DNA from 4 places in the Aquitalea sp. FG25 genome. Region 2 is predicted to be linked to each of the others. Evidence: predicted binding sites of a transcription regulator. Region 2 holds the regulator's gene; each other region holds the start of a gene.
The links. The regulator FNR, encoded in region 2, switches genes on or off when oxygen is low (the NO sensors DNR and NnrR bind a similar motif). The targets are predictions, from matches to a motif close to TTGATNNNNATCAA.

Region 1: the regulator FNR is predicted to act here: its motif matches at 1,762-1,775, upstream of cobA (uroporphyrinogen-III C-methyltransferase).
Region 3: the regulator FNR is predicted to act here: its motif matches at 1,262-1,275, upstream of ACODR9_RS07335 (hemerythrin domain-containing protein).
Region 4: the regulator FNR is predicted to act here: its motif matches at 1,170-1,183, upstream of ACODR9_RS14355 (M61 family metallopeptidase).

The regions. Positions count from the first base shown of each region.
Region 1 covers NZ_JBMDJV010000018.1:95,238-99,139, forward strand. The annotation lists gene ACODR9_RS16460 (hypothetical protein) at 1-147, opposite strand, end outside; gene ACODR9_RS16465 (DUF2249 domain-containing protein) at 144-356, opposite strand; gene ACODR9_RS16470 (hemerythrin domain-containing protein) at 353-781, opposite strand; gene cobA (uroporphyrinogen-III C-methyltransferase) at 855-1,691, opposite strand; gene ACODR9_RS16480 (c-type cytochrome) at 1,854-2,279, shown strand; gene ACODR9_RS16485 (cbb3-type cytochrome c oxidase subunit I) at 2,312-3,739, shown strand; gene ACODR9_RS16490 (cytochrome c oxidase subunit 3) at 3,795-3,902, shown strand, end outside.
Region 2 covers NZ_JBMDJV010000016.1:77,480-81,381, reverse strand. The annotation lists gene ACODR9_RS15090 (RNA methyltransferase) at 1-355, shown strand, start outside; gene ACODR9_RS15085 (DUF1853 family protein) at 333-1,265, shown strand; gene ACODR9_RS15080 (flavodoxin family protein) at 1,262-1,912, shown strand; gene fnr (fumarate/nitrate reduction transcriptional regulator Fnr) at 1,854-2,600, opposite strand; gene hemN (oxygen-independent coproporphyrinogen III oxidase) at 2,713-3,902, shown strand, end outside.
Region 3 covers NZ_JBMDJV010000006.1:65,842-69,743, forward strand. The annotation lists gene ACODR9_RS07330 (acetoacetate--CoA ligase) at 1-1,160, shown strand, start outside; gene ACODR9_RS07335 (hemerythrin domain-containing protein) at 1,332-1,736, shown strand; gene ACODR9_RS07340 (ArnT family glycosyltransferase) at 1,825-3,480, opposite strand; gene rpmE (50S ribosomal protein L31) at 3,586-3,801, opposite strand.
Region 4 covers NZ_JBMDJV010000015.1:53,658-57,559, forward strand. The annotation lists gene ccoN (cytochrome-c oxidase, cbb3-type subunit I) at 1-800, opposite strand, end outside; gene ACODR9_RS14355 (M61 family metallopeptidase) at 1,258-3,048, shown strand; gene pepN (aminopeptidase N) at 3,168-3,902, shown strand, end outside.

The DNA of each region.
Region 1 (3,902 bases), on a different contig from region 2:
GAGTGGATCAAAGCGGTTGGGCATTACCGTGCTGCCCAGCAGCAGGGTGAGCCCGGTTACCAGCAGCCATGACAGGCTGGCCGCAAAAAAGCTGCCCGGCAGCCATGGCGGCGGGGCAGCTTCGTAAGACAGCCAGGCCTGGCTCATGGCCGGCTCAGGATGAGAATGACACCGCCGTCACCGGAGAGCTCAAAGCGGAAATCCAGCCCTTGTTGCTGCAGCAAGGGCAGCAGCGGGCTGGGGTGGTGCGGCAGGATGTAGGCTGCTTCCTGGCCGGATTCCAGCAGGTCGGCTTCGTCCAGGATGATTTCCATTGGCTGCGGCGCCGGCAGGTGGCGCAGGTCACGCGGGTTCATGCTGCGCTTCCTGCGTTGACCATGGCGTCGAAGTCGGCAATCTGCTGGCTGCACATGGGGTAGAGAATGTTTTCTTCTTTTATGTTGTGCTGCTGCATCAGGATCAGCAGGGTATCGGCACAGCCCAGGTAGTCGGTGGCCTGTTCGGATGATAGCAGTTGCGCCATGTCTTGCATCAGTGCACGCATTTGCGCGTGTTCGCTGCGCATGACGGCAGTTGGCCCCATGCTGCTGCCGATTGCGGCTTCAAAGGCCGGAAACAGGCTGTCTTCTTCCAGGGAAAAATGCTGCAGCATGGCATTGTGAAAGGCCTGGAATACGGCACGGGCCTTGGGCCAGTCGGCATGGCGGACGGCTTCTTCGGCCAGGGCAAAGTCGGCATCGCACAGGCGATGTTGCTGAGTGAGCTGTGAAATGGCGTTCATGGTGCGTGATCTCGATGTGTGGGGGGTATGCCTGCAGTATTGCTGGCTGGCGCTGCGGCCTGAATGACCCGGATCAAGAAATCATCGCCTGCTGGCGCAAGGCCAGTAGTTGCTGGTGCAGCGTGACCACTTTGCCAATCACCAGCAGGGCCGGTGTGCTGATGGCCGCATCGGCGATCAGTTGAGGCAATTGGTCCAATTGGCCGCATAGGCAGCGTTGCGCACTGCTGCAGGCTTTTTCCACGATGGCTACCGGCGTGGCCGGGTCGCGGCCATGGGCCAGCAACTGGCTGGCAATGTGGGCGGCTTCTCCCAATCCCATATAAACCACCAGCGTTTGTTCCGGCTGGCTGTGCTGTGTCCAGTCCAGGGTGCTTTCACCCTGACGACGGTGACCGGTGACCAGGGTACAGCCCTGCGCGTGATCGCGGTCGGTCAGCGGGAGTCCAAGGGCGGCGGCTGCGCCCAGTGCCGCGCTGATGCCCGGTACAACCTCGCAGGGGATGCCTGCTGCGGCCAGCGCCAGCATTTCCTCGCCACCACGGCCAAACAGTAAGGGATCGCCGCCTTTTAGCCGCACCACCCGCTGCCCGCTGCGGGCAAAGTCAATCAGCAGTTGGTTGATGTCGGCCTGTGGCAGGGTGTGGCGGCTGGCGCGCTTGCCCACGCAGATGCGGCTGGCCTGCGGCGGTGCCAGTCGCAAAATTTGTGGGTCCAGCAGGTGGTCGTACAGCACCACGTCAGCTTCACCCAGGCGTTGTACCGCGCGCAGGGTGAGCAGGTCGGGGTCGCCGGGGCCGGCCCCCACCAGGCAGACGCTGCCGGGGGCGAGGCCGGTGTTGCTGGCGGCGGAGGGGGCTGCGCTGGCGGTATCGGGATGGGGCAGCGGGGGCAGGGCGGGTCGGTGCATGTGGACTCCTGGGCAAAGGCTTGCCAAATGGTGATGTCGCCAGTGTAGGGATGAGGGTGACCGGGAATCGTTGATACGAATCAATGCTATATGGATGCCTGAATCCGTACATTTCGCCCCAGGTACCGGACTTGCCGGTGCAAGCACTTTGAGGAGGACGTGATGAGCGCGAGCTTCACCAAATCGACGGCCCGCAACATCTTTTACGGTGGGTCGGTGTTCTTTTTTCTGCTGTTCCTGGGGCTGACGCTGGATACCACCATGGCCCTGCCCAGTCATAACGCCAAGGCCAAGCTGACTGATGCGGCCGTGCGCGGCAAGAAAATCTGGGAGACGCGTAATTGTGGCGGCTGTCACACCTTGCTGGGTGAGGGTGCCTTCTTTGCGCCGGAGCTGGGTAATGTCTACGTACGCCGTGGCCCCGAGTTCATCAAGGGTTGGATGAAGGCCATGCCTACCAATGTGCCGGGTCGTCGCCAGATGCCGCAGTTCCACCTGAATGATGGCGAGCTGGACGATGTGGTGGCTTTCCTGAAATACACCTCCGAGATCAATACCAATAACTGGCCGCCCAATATCCAGGGCTGATCGCACCAGACCAATCGCTTACGGAGATAAACATGAGCAATGCAAGCGCGGCAACGCTATCGGCTGCCACAGCCGGTGCGCCAGCCCAGATCAAGTACCGCTCGCAGGCAGTGGCCAAGCCCTATTTCATGGCAGCCATCGGCCTGTTCATCGGCCAGATCCTGTTTGGCCTGATCATCGGCCTGCAGTATGTGAAGGGTGACTTCCTGTTTCCTGCCATCAGCTTCAGTACTGCCCGCATGGTGCATACCAATTTGCTGATCGTGTGGTTGCTGTTTGGTTTTATGGGTGCAGGTTATTTCCTGATTCCCGAAGAATGCGAGCGTGAGCTGTATAGCCCCAAGCTGGCCATCATCACCTTCTGGGTGTTTCTGGTGGCGGGCGCGCTAACCATCGTCGGCTACCTGGGCTTGCCGTACAACGTACTGGCCCATCTCACCGGCAACGACTTGCTGCCCACCATGGGACGCGGGTATCTGGAGCAGCCGCTGATCACCAAGGTGGGCATCGTGCTGGTGGCACTGTCCTTCCTGTTTAACCTGTCGATGACGCTGCTGTCCGGCCGCAAGACCAGCATCAGCATCGTGATGCTGCTGGGGCTGTGGGGCCTGGCCATCTTCTTCCTGTTCTCCTTTGTTAACCCTAACAACCTGGTGCTGGACAAGTACTTCTGGTGGTGGGTGGTGCACCTGTGGGTGGAAGGCGTGTGGGAACTGATCATGGGTGCCATGCTGGCCTTCGTGCTGGTCAAGGTAACCGGGGTGGACCGCGAAATCATCGAAAAATGGCTGTACCTGATCATTGCCATGACCCTGATCACCGGCATCATCGGTACCGGTCACCATTACTTCTGGATCGGCACACCGGCCTACTGGCAGGTATGGGGTTCCATCTTCTCCGCCCTGGAGCCGGTGCCCTTCTTCATGATGACCATGTTTGCCTTCAATATGGTGAAGCGCCGTCGTCGTGCCCACCCTAACCAGGCTGCCACACTGTGGGCGCTGGGTACGGGGGTGATGTCCTTCCTGGGCGCTGGCGTATGGGGTTTCCTGGGTACGCTGTCGGTAGTCAACTACTACACCCACGGCACGCAGCTGACTGCATCGCACGGTCACATGGCCTTCTATGGTGCTTACGCCATGGTGGTGCTGACCATGATTTCCTACACCATGCCGCTGCTGCGTGGCCGCGAAGCCAATAGCCCGCAAGCGCAGAAGGTGGAAAAACTGGCGTTCTGGATGATGACCTTGTCCATTGTCGGCATCACGTTGTTCCTGACTGCTGCCGGTGCCACCCAGGTATGGCTGCAGCGTATGTCCAGCACGCCGCTGTCCTTCATGGAAACGCAGGATCACATCATGCCGCTGTACTGGGCACGTCTGGCGTGTGGTCTGTCTTTCTTCAGCGGTCTGGTGTTGTATGTAATCAGCTTCTTTGTCACCGGCAAGCGCGAAGACTGAGTGTTGAAGCAAGCAAGCGGCCCCTGGTGGGCCGCTTTTTCATTGGAGATAGCTGATGCGTACCGACAGTCTGGTGCTGGAAGACATACCGCAGAACCGCCATGTGCCGGGAGATCTGGCCATGTGGTGTTTCATTCTGGCCGAGTTGGCGGTGTTCGGCGTG
Region 2 (3,902 bases):
CAACCGGCTGGTCACCATTCCGGGCAATCCGGATTACTTCTCGCTCAACCTGGCCATGGCGGTGCAGGTGATGACCTACGAGCTGTTCAGTCATACCGGCGTTGACGTGGAATACCTGCGGCCGGAAAGTGAAACCGCCAGCCTGGGCGAGGTGGAAGGCTTCTGCCAGCATCTGGACCAAACCATGGATGCCATCGGCTACTACCGCCGCCGCAACAGCGAACGGCTGATGCGCCGCATGCGCGCACTGTTCAACCGGTCCGGCATGTTGCGCGACGAGGTGGACATCCTGCGCGGCCTGATGAAGCAGATTCAGCGCGTGGCAGACGGCCATGAGCACGACGGCGAGTCCTGAGCGCAGTTTTTATCTGCCTTACACGCAGCCGGCGCTGCGTGATCTGGCGTTTTTGCTGACCGCCCCGGCCCCCTGGGATAGCGGCAGCAATCTTGCGCCGCAGCGGCTGCTGGGCCCGGATGGCCTGGCAATGCTGGCGGCGCTGGAGCACGACCCCGCTCCGCTGCATGCCTGGCTGGTCGCCCAGCCCAGCCGCCGTTTGGGTCACTATGCCGAACGGCTGCTGGCCTTCTGGTTTCATCTGGCACCCCATATCGAGCTGGTGGCAGCCAATTTGCCGGTGTGCGATGCCGGTGGCCGTACGGTGGGAGAGTTCGATTTCCTGATTCGGCTGGATGGCGAACCCCTGCACGTGGAAACCGCCAGCAAATTCTATTTACAGCTTGGGCGTGGCCCGGACACCCTGATTGGCCCCAGCCTGCGGGATGCCTGGCTGCTCAAGGCTGCCAAATTACAGGCGCAGCTGCGCCTGGCACATCACCCCGCTGCCAAACGGGTGCTGCCCGCCGATTTTGCCAACTGTGCCAGTCAGGCCAGGCTGGCCGGCTGGTTCTTCTACTCACAAACATGGGCACCGCAGCCGCCACTGGCTGTTGATCAGCTGCAAGGCTGGGTCAGCCCGGTGTGGCAGGACTGGCCCAGTTGCAGCCCAGCCTCGCGCTGGATATGGCTGCCCCGCTTGCAGTGGCTGGCTCCGGCACGTGTAAGGGAAGATGCCGTGCGCGAGCAGCACAGTCTGCGCCAGGAGCTGTTGCAGGCCGTGGTGCCGCAATTGGTGGCCGAGCTGCTGCCGGTGGGGGATGGTTACTGGGAAGAGGTTGCGCGCGGCTTTGTGGTGCCAACCGGCTGGCCGGAGCAGGCTGGCTTGCAGCAGCTCCTGGCCAGCATTGCCGGGTGCAGCCTCACATGAAGCAGTTGCTGATTGTGCATGCCAGCCAGACTGGCCACACCCTGCAGCTGGTTGAGGCCTTGTGTCGGCCCTTGCTTACGCTGTCGGCAGTGTTGCAGCTGCGCAGCATGCCGGCACAAGAGGCCACGCTGGATGACTTGCTGAGTGCCGATGGCATCGTGCTGGCAACGCCGGAAAATTTTGGCTATATGGCGGGCAAAATGAAGGATTTTTTCGACCGCACCTTTTACCCGGCACAGGAGCTTACTGCGGGCTTGCCCTACTTGATGCTGGTGTCGGCGGGGACGGATGGGCAGGGAGCAATTCAGTCCATGCGCCGCATTGCCACCGGCTATGGCTGGAAAGAGGTATTACCGCCGGTGCTGGCCTGCGGCGAAATCACGGCAGAGCATGTGGCGGCGGCGGAGCAGCAGGGGGAATACCTGGCTGCCGGCATGCTGATTGGCACGCTGGTAGGTGCGGTCAGCACACTGTCGCCAAAAGGTGTAGGTCTTCCGGTGAATGGTCGGTTCTTGCCCGAAGAGGCAAGATGCAAAAAGGGCGATGCGCCGCTTGCCGCAGCCATCGCCCCTGGAATGCACTGCCTGCTTACACGCCGTTGGCGTGGGTGCAGCCGGAAATCAGGTCTTTCAGTGCATCTGCCTTGATCAGCTGGATGTGCTTGTGGTCCACGCTCAGCCAACCTTGCTGCTGGAATTTCGACAGGGTACGGCCGACGGTTTCCAGCTTGAGGCCCAGGAAGCTGCCGATTTCTTCACGGCTCATCCGCAGGATGAAGTCATTGGCAGCAAAGCCACGGGTGGACAGGCGCTGGGACAGGTTCAGCAAGAAGGCAGCCAGACGTTCCTCTGCCTTCATGTTGCCCAAGAGCAGCATGACGTTCTGGTCACGCACGATTTCGCGGCTCATCAAGCGGAAAAAGTGATGCTGCAGGCTGGGGATGTCACGGCCCAGGCTTTCCATGCGGCCAAATGGCAGTTCGCATACTTCGCTGTCTTCCAGCGCGATCGCATCGCAACCGTGGACATTGGAGGAAATACCGTCCAGGCCCATGAGTTCGCCTGACATCAAAAAGCCGGTTACCTGCTCGCGGCCATCCTGGCTGGCGACGCTGGTCTTGAAGAAACCAGTGCGCACGGCAAACAGCGATTTGAATGTCTCGCCGCTGCGAAACAGGTACTCGCCGCGCTTAAGGCGGCGGCTCTGACGGATCACGGCATCCAGCTGCGTCATTTCGTCGCGGTTCAGCCCGATGGGCAGGCAGAGTTCGCGCAGGCTGCAGTTGGAGCAGGACACCTTCAGTGCGTGCAGAGTGTGTTGGTTTTGGTCTGACATCGAGTGTTTTGTACAACCCTGTAAAGAAGCTTGACCCTTGTCAAAGCGGAATTCACACGTTTTCCGCAAATTTACCAGTCCACCTGACGTTTGACTATCAATACCCGACGACATGCACACCACCCATCCGTTTTCGCCTACCCACTGTGAGTTCGACCGAGAGTTGATCGAACGTCTTGATGGCTCAGGCCCAAGATACACTTCTTACCCGACCGCAGACCGGTTTACCCCGGCGTTTGGCGAGAAGGACTATAAACACTGGCTGAAGCAACGCCACCTTGGCATGCATCAGAACGCAATATCATTGTACGTTCACATACCGTTCTGTAACACGGTTTGTTACTACTGCGGCTGTAACAAAATCATCACCAAGGATAAAACCCGCGCCGACCGCTATCTCGACTATCTGGAAAAAGAGATCAAGCTGGTTGCCGCCGCGCTTGGCTGCCGGGAAAAACTCATTCAGCTGCACTTTGGTGGCGGCACCCCCACCTTCCTGTCCGACGAGCAGCTGGACCGGTTGATGGCCATGCTGCGCGCGCACTTCGATTTTTTGCCGGAGGGAGAATATTCCATTGAGATCGACCCGCGCAAGGTCGGTCGCGAAACCGTGCATCATCTGGCGCGCCTGGGTTTCAACCGCATGAGTGTGGGCATTCAGGACTTTGATCCGCAGGTGCAGCAGGCGGTTAACCGGGTGCAGAGCGAAGAGGAAACGGTAGCGGTAATCGATGCCGCTCGCGAGGCCGGTTTCAAATCGGTCAGCGTGGACCTGATCTACGGCCTGCCACTGCAAACCCGTGAATCGCTCAAACGCACGCTGGACAAGGTGATTGCCATTGGTCCGGATCGTCTGGCGCTGTACAACTATGCCCACCTGCCCACCGTATTCATGCCGCAACGGCGTATCAACGAAGCTGATCTGCCGCTGCCCAGCACCAAGCTGGATATCCTGCAGGATGCGGTGAAGAGCCTCGCCGATGCTGGCTATGTCTTTATTGGCATGGATCACTTTGCCAAACCGGAAGACGATCTGGCCATTGCGCTGCGTCAGGCCCGTCTACAGCGCAATTTCCAGGGGTATTCCACCCATGCTGATTGCGACATGATTGGCTTGGGCGTGTCCTCCATCGGTAAGGTTGGCCCCTGTTACAGCCAGAACGAAAAAGACGTGGACAGCTATTACGCTGCCCTGGATGAAGGCCGTTTGCCGGTGATGCGCGGCATGGTGCTGGATCAGGATGACATCCTGCGCCGTGGCATCATCCAGGCGCTGATGTGTCGTTTCTCCTTGTCGGTAGA
Region 3 (3,902 bases), on a different contig from region 2:
CGCTGTTCATCCTGTATTCCAGCGGTACCACCGGCAAACCCAAGTGCATCGTGCACGGTACTGGCGGTACCTTGCTGCAGCACCTGAAAGAACATCAGCTGCATGGCGATGTGCATCAGGGCGATCACCTGTTCTTCTTCACCACCTGCGGCTGGATGATGTGGAACTGGCTGGTATCCGGCCTGGCCAGCGGTGCCACACTGATGCTGTACGACGGCTCGCCGTTTGCCAATCAGGGACACATCCTGTGGGAATATGCACAGCAATGGCAATTCAGCCATTTCGGCACCTCGGCCAAATATATCGACGGACTGCGCAAGATAGATTTGGCCCCTGCACGCGAGTACCGGCTGGATGCGCTGCGCGCCGTCTTCTCCACCGGCTCGCCACTGATGGCGGAAAGCTATGACTGGGTGTACGCCAACATCAAGCAGGACATCAATCTGGCCTCCATTTCCGGCGGCACCGACATTGTGTCCTGCTTTGCCCTGGGGTGCGCCACGCTGCCGGTGTACCGTGGCGAGCTGCAATGCCGTGGCTTGGGCATGGCCGTGGATATCTATAACAGCCATGGCCGACCAGTACGGCAGGAAAAGGGCGAACTGGTGTGCACCCGGCCCTTCCCCTCCATGCCGGTAGGATTCTGGCAGGACCCGCAGGGCAGCAAATACCGTCAGGCCTACTTCGGGCGCTTTGAAAACATCTGGTGTCATGGCGACTATGCCGAACTTACCGAACACGACGGCATGGTGATTTATGGCCGCTCAGATGCCGTACTCAATCCGGGCGGGGTGCGCATTGGCACGGCAGAAATCTACCGTCAGGTGGAAAGCTTCCCGGAGGTGGTGGAAAGCCTGGCAGTAGGTCAGCGTTGGCAGGACGACGAACGGGTAGTACTGTTTGTGCGGCTGCGCGCAGGTTGCCAGCTGGATGAAGCGCTGGCGGCCCGCCTGCGTGAGCAGATCAAGCGTGGTGCCAGCCCACGCCATGTGCCGGCGCGCATCATTGCCGTGGCAGATATCCCGCGCACCATCAGCGGCAAGATTGTCGAGCTGGCAGTCAAAAACGTGATTCACGGTGAGCCCGTAAACAATCTGAGTGCGCTGGCCAATCCGGAAGCGCTCCGGCTGTTTGCCGATCTGCCGCAACTGCAAAGCTAAGCGAATGCCACAGGCTTGAGCAGAACAAGGGCTTCCTGCGGGAAGCCCTTGTCGCCCATGCTGGATAATAAAAAACACAGCCCACGGCAAGCCGGGCAAAATTGAGAGCCATCAAGGCAGCTTGCCCGCGATGCTTGCAAGCTATCGTCAATATCAGCAACAGGTTACCGCATGAAACGCAGCCCCGCCCTTACTCCCCTATCCCGCGACCACCACCACGCCCTGTCGCTGGCCATGCAGGCTGGCAAGGCAGCGCGTAGTGATGAGCAGGCGCAATGGCAACAGGCTGCCGATCACATCAGGCTGCACTATCAGCAAACCCTGCAAGCCCACTTTGCCGAGGAAGAACGCGCACTGCTGCCAGCACTGGCCCAGGCAGGCAAAACAACGCTGGTGCAACGCACGCTGGACGAGCATGCCCACCTGCATCAGCTGATGCAGCATAGCGCGCTGGCCAGCCCGGCCATCCTGCAGGCTTTTGCCGATGCCATGACTGCCCATGTCCGCTTCGAGGAGCGCGAGCTGTTTGCCCTGGCCGAGAGCCTGCCCGAGGTCATGGCGGCATTACAGTCTTAAGCCCAAGCGCCAACATGCCCCGTCAATGAAACAGGCCGGATAATCTCCGGCCTGCTGTTTGATTACGCCATGCCAGTTAACGGCAGGCTTAGTGAGCGGAACGCCGGAACAGGCCGAACAGCTCGTATTTCTCACGCGGTCTTGCCCCCTGCCACAACAAGGCCCAACCCGGTTCGGCCAGGCCCTCGCTGCGCGAACGCATCAGCAGCAGGTAGTCGCAAGGGCTGCTCTCCCCGGCCGGATAGGCCACCAGATCAATCCCGGCATAGTAGTGCCAGCTGATACGCGCCACCATGTTTTGCCGCTCGGTAGCAATGCACTGTGTGTTATCGGCCAGCACGGCAGGCAAGGCACGACGCATGCTTTCCACCACCGGGCGGTAGCTCTTGGCTGCATCCAGCCATGGCAGCCACAAGCTCAGCGCCAGTCCCCAACACAAGGTAAGACCCGCCGCCCAGTTGGTAATGGCTTGCCGGCCACGCAGATGGCTGCGCGTTACTGCCCAGATCCAGGTCATGGTGGCCAGCACAGCAAACACCGCAGCCAGCACGGAAACATGTGGCACATAGTAGGGACTGAAATACTGTGCGCGCCCGGCCAACCGTTCCGGCCAGCCATAGTTCATCGCCGCCCAACCCGCCCAGATCAGCAGGCCGAACACGCCAAAAGCCATCAGGCCGAACCAGTTGAGAAAGGCCGCCGCACCACGGCGCAGATTATCCAGCTCCACCGCCGCCAGCAGGGACAGCGGCAGCAACAGCGGCATGGCGTAATCCATGCTCTTGCGCTCGGACAGCGTCAGCATGATCAGCACCACGGCAAAGAACATCAGCGGCAGTTGCAGCATGGGCAACTCGTACTTGCGGTTGCGGTACAGCGTCCAGGCAGCCAGCGGCCAGGCAGGCCAGGCAAACCAGATGGTATTGAAGGTGTAATAGCCAAAACCGTGAAACAGGCTAACCTTGCCAAAGCCCTCCAGCGGCCCCAGCGCATGATGTTCCCACCACAGGCGGAACAAGGCCGGATAGCTGCGGGACAACTCCAGCGGCCAGATCAGCGCCACCGGCACCGCCACCAGCAAGGCCATGAACACGGTGATGGCATAGCGCTTGTTACGCCAGGCAGTGAAAGCGGGCAAGAAGATGACCACCGCCCACACCAGCATCACCTCCAGCAGGCTGGCACTGAGAAACAGCACAGCACTGCCCGCTCCCAGGATGGCCCCGGCCAGTCCCGGCGAGCGCAGGGTAAGCGATAGGGCATAAAAGGCAGCGGCAAAGCCGGTGAAGCTGGCCACCATTGGCGTCATCTGGTGGCCGGTGACAATCAGGCCCAGGCAGCCAATCAGAATCATCACCACACTGCGGCCATGACGGCGGCCAATCAGATCACGCCCGGTCATGCCGGCCAGGGTAAGCCCCAGGGCCATGAACAGCGGCGTAGCCAGCCGGGCGGCATCATGCGCTGGTAACAGCCAGGGGGAAAACAGTTTGGCAAGAACAGTAGCCACCCAGTAATACAGTGGCGGGGATTCCAGATAGGGTACGCCCTGGATGGTGGGCAGCAGCCAGTTGCCGCTGCGCAGCATGCCATCCACCACGGCCATTACATAGGGTTCGTCCGGCTTCCACGGATCATGGCCGATGATGCCTGGCCACAGCCAGACAAAGCACAGCAAAAGCAGTACCCAGGGTTTTTCGGTGGGAACAGGAACGGTGGCGTTTTGCGGGGAGTACGTCAGCATCGAGGCGCGCGCCAGTCTGGAGAAAGCGTTATTTTAATGTGCAAGCACACACAGCGGAAATGAAAAAAGGCAGCCTGGGCTGCCTTTTTTCCAAAGCTTACAAGCTTAGCGCTTGAAGAAGCCACCGAACTTCTGGTTGAACTTGTCGATACGGCCAGCGGTATCAACAATCTTCTGCTTACCAGTGTAGAACGGGTGGCAGCTGGAGCACACTTCAATGTGGAAGGCGTCCTTGCCCATGGTGGACTGGGTGGTGAAGGTGTTACCGCAGGAGCAGGTAACCGCAACTTCTTTGTAATTCGGGTGAATATCAGCGCGCATGATGAGCTTCCTTGGTTACGGGTACAGGGGTTTTGCCTGTACTACTTGGTGAAGGGGTGCATTATCCGCGCTTTATCAGCACTTGACAAGTCGCCCGAAAC
Region 4 (3,902 bases), on a different contig from region 2:
GACTGGGTCCAGTCAGGCAGCGCGGTGTAGTGCAGGTGGTGAGGACCAGCCCACATATAGGTAAAGATCAGGGCCCAGAAGTGAACCACCGACAGGCGATAGGAATAAACCGGACGACCAGCCTGCTTCGGAACGAAGTAGTACATCATGCCCAGGAAGGCGGCGGTCAGGAAGAAACCCACGGCGTTGTGGCCATACCACCATTGCACCATGGCATCCACGGCACCGGCGTACACGGAATAGGACTTGGTCAGGGAGACCGGTACGAAGGCACTGTTGACGATGTGCAGCAGGGCAACCGCCAGGATGAAAGCACCGTAGAACCAGTTGGCTACGTAAATGTGCTTAACCTTGCGGATGGCGATGGTGCCGAAGAACACGATGGCATACACCACCCAGGTCACGGCGATCATCAGCTTGATCGGCCATTCCAGTTCGGCGTATTCCTTGCCGAAGGTGTAACCCAGCGGCAGGGTGATGGCAGCAAGGACAATAATCAGCTGCCAGGCCCAGAAGGTGAAGGCTGCCAGTTTGTCCGAGATGAGTCGTACGTTACAGGTGCGCTGCACGACGTAGTAGGAAGTTGCAAACAGGCCGCAACCGCCAAAGGCGAAAATCACGGCGTTGGTGTGCAGCGGGCGCAGACGGCCAAAGTGGAACCAGGGCCCAAAATTGAGCTCCGGCCACACCAATTGGGCCGCAATGATGACGCCCACCAGCATGCCTACAATGCCCCATACTACGGTCATGATGGCAAACTGGCGCACCACCTTATAGTTATAAGTGGATTGCGTTTCCATTTAGGGTTTTCTCCAAGGTTGCTAACTTAGAACGTGACAAACCATGGCGACTTGATTTCCTGTCAACTGCCCCAAATGTTAGGTGACAGGAGAGCCGCAGGGGAGTCTGAAACATTTCAGACTAGCAAAGTGCTTGACCCGTGCTGACAACATTCAGCCAAAACCCCTGGCAAAGCGCTGTTGTGCACACACTTTTTCCCCATTTATTCAGCAAGGCATTCTAAAGCAAATACCCATGACGGGCCAGTTGATTAGTATGCTTGCGGGATTTTTTACGTCCACCATTTTCTTGATTTCAAGCGAGCTGGCAGCAAGTGTTTAGCCTGATGCCGCTTAGTGGGGATTATATTGTCATGACTGTCCAAGCCCTTGACTTAGGTCAAATCGTCATCGGCCACCCCCGTGCTGCGGCCCCGATGCTAGAATCTGCTGTTTTCGCCCCATATTCAGGCAGATCATGACTGTGCCCGTACATTACTCCATTCGTCCGTGCTCTCCGGCAACGCATTGTTTTGAAATTACGCTCAAGGTGGCCAAACCTGACCGAAAAGGACAGGTATTTACCTTGCCTGCCTGGATTCCCGGCAGCTACCTGATCAGGGAGTTCTCGCGCCATATCGTCAGTATCCAGGCCAGTTGTGGCGGCAAGGATGTGCAAATACGCAAGCTGGACAAGCATACCTGGCAGGTCGAGCCCGTCAGTGGAAGCCTCACGCTGGTGTATCAGGTCTATGCGTATGACCTGTCCGTGCGCGGAGCCTACTTGGACGAAATGCGTGGTTTTTTCAATGCCAGCAGTGTGTTTCTTGCGGTAGCCGGGCATGAGTCCAGTGCCTGCGAGGTGGAGATTTGCCCACCCAAGGGCAAGATGTTTGCTGATTGGAAAGTGGCAACTGCCTTGCCTGCACGGGAGGTGAAGAAAAGCGGCTTTGGGTCTTACCGTGCCGCCAGCTATGACGAGCTATTGGATCATCCGGTTGAACTGGGTGAATTTGAGACGGTCAGTTTCAAGGCTTGCGGCGTGCCGCATCAATTTGTGGTGGCAGGACGGTTTCGTGGCGATTTGAAGCGCCTGGCACGGGATACGAAGAAGATCTGTGAATACCAGATCAAGCTGTTCGGCACACCGGCTCCATTCGAGCGTTATGTCTTCATGCTGTATGTGGGCAAGGATATTTATGGTGGGCTGGAACACCGGGCATCCACCGCACTGGTGGCTAACCGGGATGATCTGCCACAAGCGGGTGAGGAGAGCATTGGTGACGGTTACCTGAAGTTGCTGGGCCTGATCAGCCATGAGTACTTCCACAGCTGGAATGTGAAGCGGATCAAGCCGGCTGCTTTCAGTCCATACGATTTGTCGCGCGAGGGCTACACCCGCTTGTTGTGGGCTTTCGAGGGGATTACCTCTTATTACGACGATCTTACCCTGCTGCGTTGTGGTTTGATCGACACGCCGCGCTACCTGGGATTGCTGGCCCAAACCATCAGCGGTGTGCAGCGTGGGGCCGGTCGCCTCAAGCAGACACTGGAAGAATCCAGCTTTGATGCCTGGACCAAATACTATCGGCAGGATGAAAACAGCCCCAACAGTATTGTCAGCTATTACACCAAGGGTTCTTTGGCCGCACTGGCACTGGATTTGACCCTGCGCGACCGTAGTGCCGGCAAGACCTCTCTGGATGAGGTGATGCGAGCGCTGTGGCAGAAATGGCTGACCGATGGGCAAGGACTGGCCGAAGATGAATGGGAAGCCATTGCACAACAGGTGACGGGCCTGTCGCTACAGGACTTCTTTGACAAGGCGTTGCGTTCTACCGAAGAGCTGCCCCTGCCGGCCTTGTTGGCCACGCAAGGGGTAGACATGTGCTGGGACTACGCGGATCATGCCGCCGATGCTGGCGGCATCGGCATGCCGGTTGCCGGTCGCAAGCCACGTGCCAGCCTGGGAGTCAAGACTGCTCCGGACCCGCTGGGTTTGCGGCTGGTCAATGTGCTGGACGATGGTGCTGCCCAACAGGCTGGTTTGGCTGGTGGTGATGTACTAGTGGCTGTCGATGGCCTGAAAGCAGCTGATCTGGACAAGATGCTGGCCCGTTATCGTGTGGGTGAAAAACTTACCCTGCATCTGTTCCGGCGCGATGAACTGCTGGTGCGCGACGTCGTCCTGCAAGCACAGCCTGCAGCCACGTGCCGTCTGCAATTGCAAGCCGATGGCGGGCGCTGGTTACAGGCCGGGCAAGCTTGAGTTGCGGGCAGGCAGCAGCAAGGATTATGTATCTTTAGCGAACCGGGGCGGTGATCCCGCACGGTTCATTAGCAAGACCGGTACCAACCGGCAATGACCCGAAAATTAGAGAGACGAAAATGGCGCAGCAGCCTCAAGTGAACTATCTGAAAGACTATACCGTTCCCCCCTATCTGGTGGATCGGGTGGATTTGAAGTTCGAAATAGAGGAGGCGCAGACGCGGGTGCATTCGCGTCTGGTCGTCAAGCGTAATGAAAAGTCTGCTGCACTAGGCAATTTGTGGCTGGATGGGTCGGCTAAGCTGCTGAGCCTGACCCTGGATGGCGAGCGCCTCTCTCCCGATAGTTACCAATTGAATGAAGAAGGCTTGTTGATACCCGGAGTGCCGGACAGCTTCATTCTGGAAGTGGAAACCAGTCTGGATCCGGCCGCCAATACCAGCCTGATGGGCCTGTATGCCTCCAATGGCAATCTGTTTACCCAGTGCGAGCCGGAAGGCTTCCGCAAGATTACCTTTTACATGGATAGGCCGGATGTGATGGCCAAGTTCACCACCACCATTGTGGCCGACAAGCAGAAGTACCCGGTACTGCTGTCCAATGGCAACAAGGTGGGCGAGGGTGTGCTGGACCGGAAACGCCATTGGGTGAAGTGGGTTGATCCGTATCGCAAGCCTGCCTACCTGTTTGCCCTGGTGGCAGGCAAGCTGGTGGCCGCGCGCGACAAATTCACCACCCAGCGTGGACGTGAGGTGACGCTGGAAATCTGGACCGAGCCGGCAGATCAGGACAAAGTTGCCTTCGGCATGGGGGCGGTAAAGCGTGCGATGAAGTGGGATGAAGAGCGCTTTGGC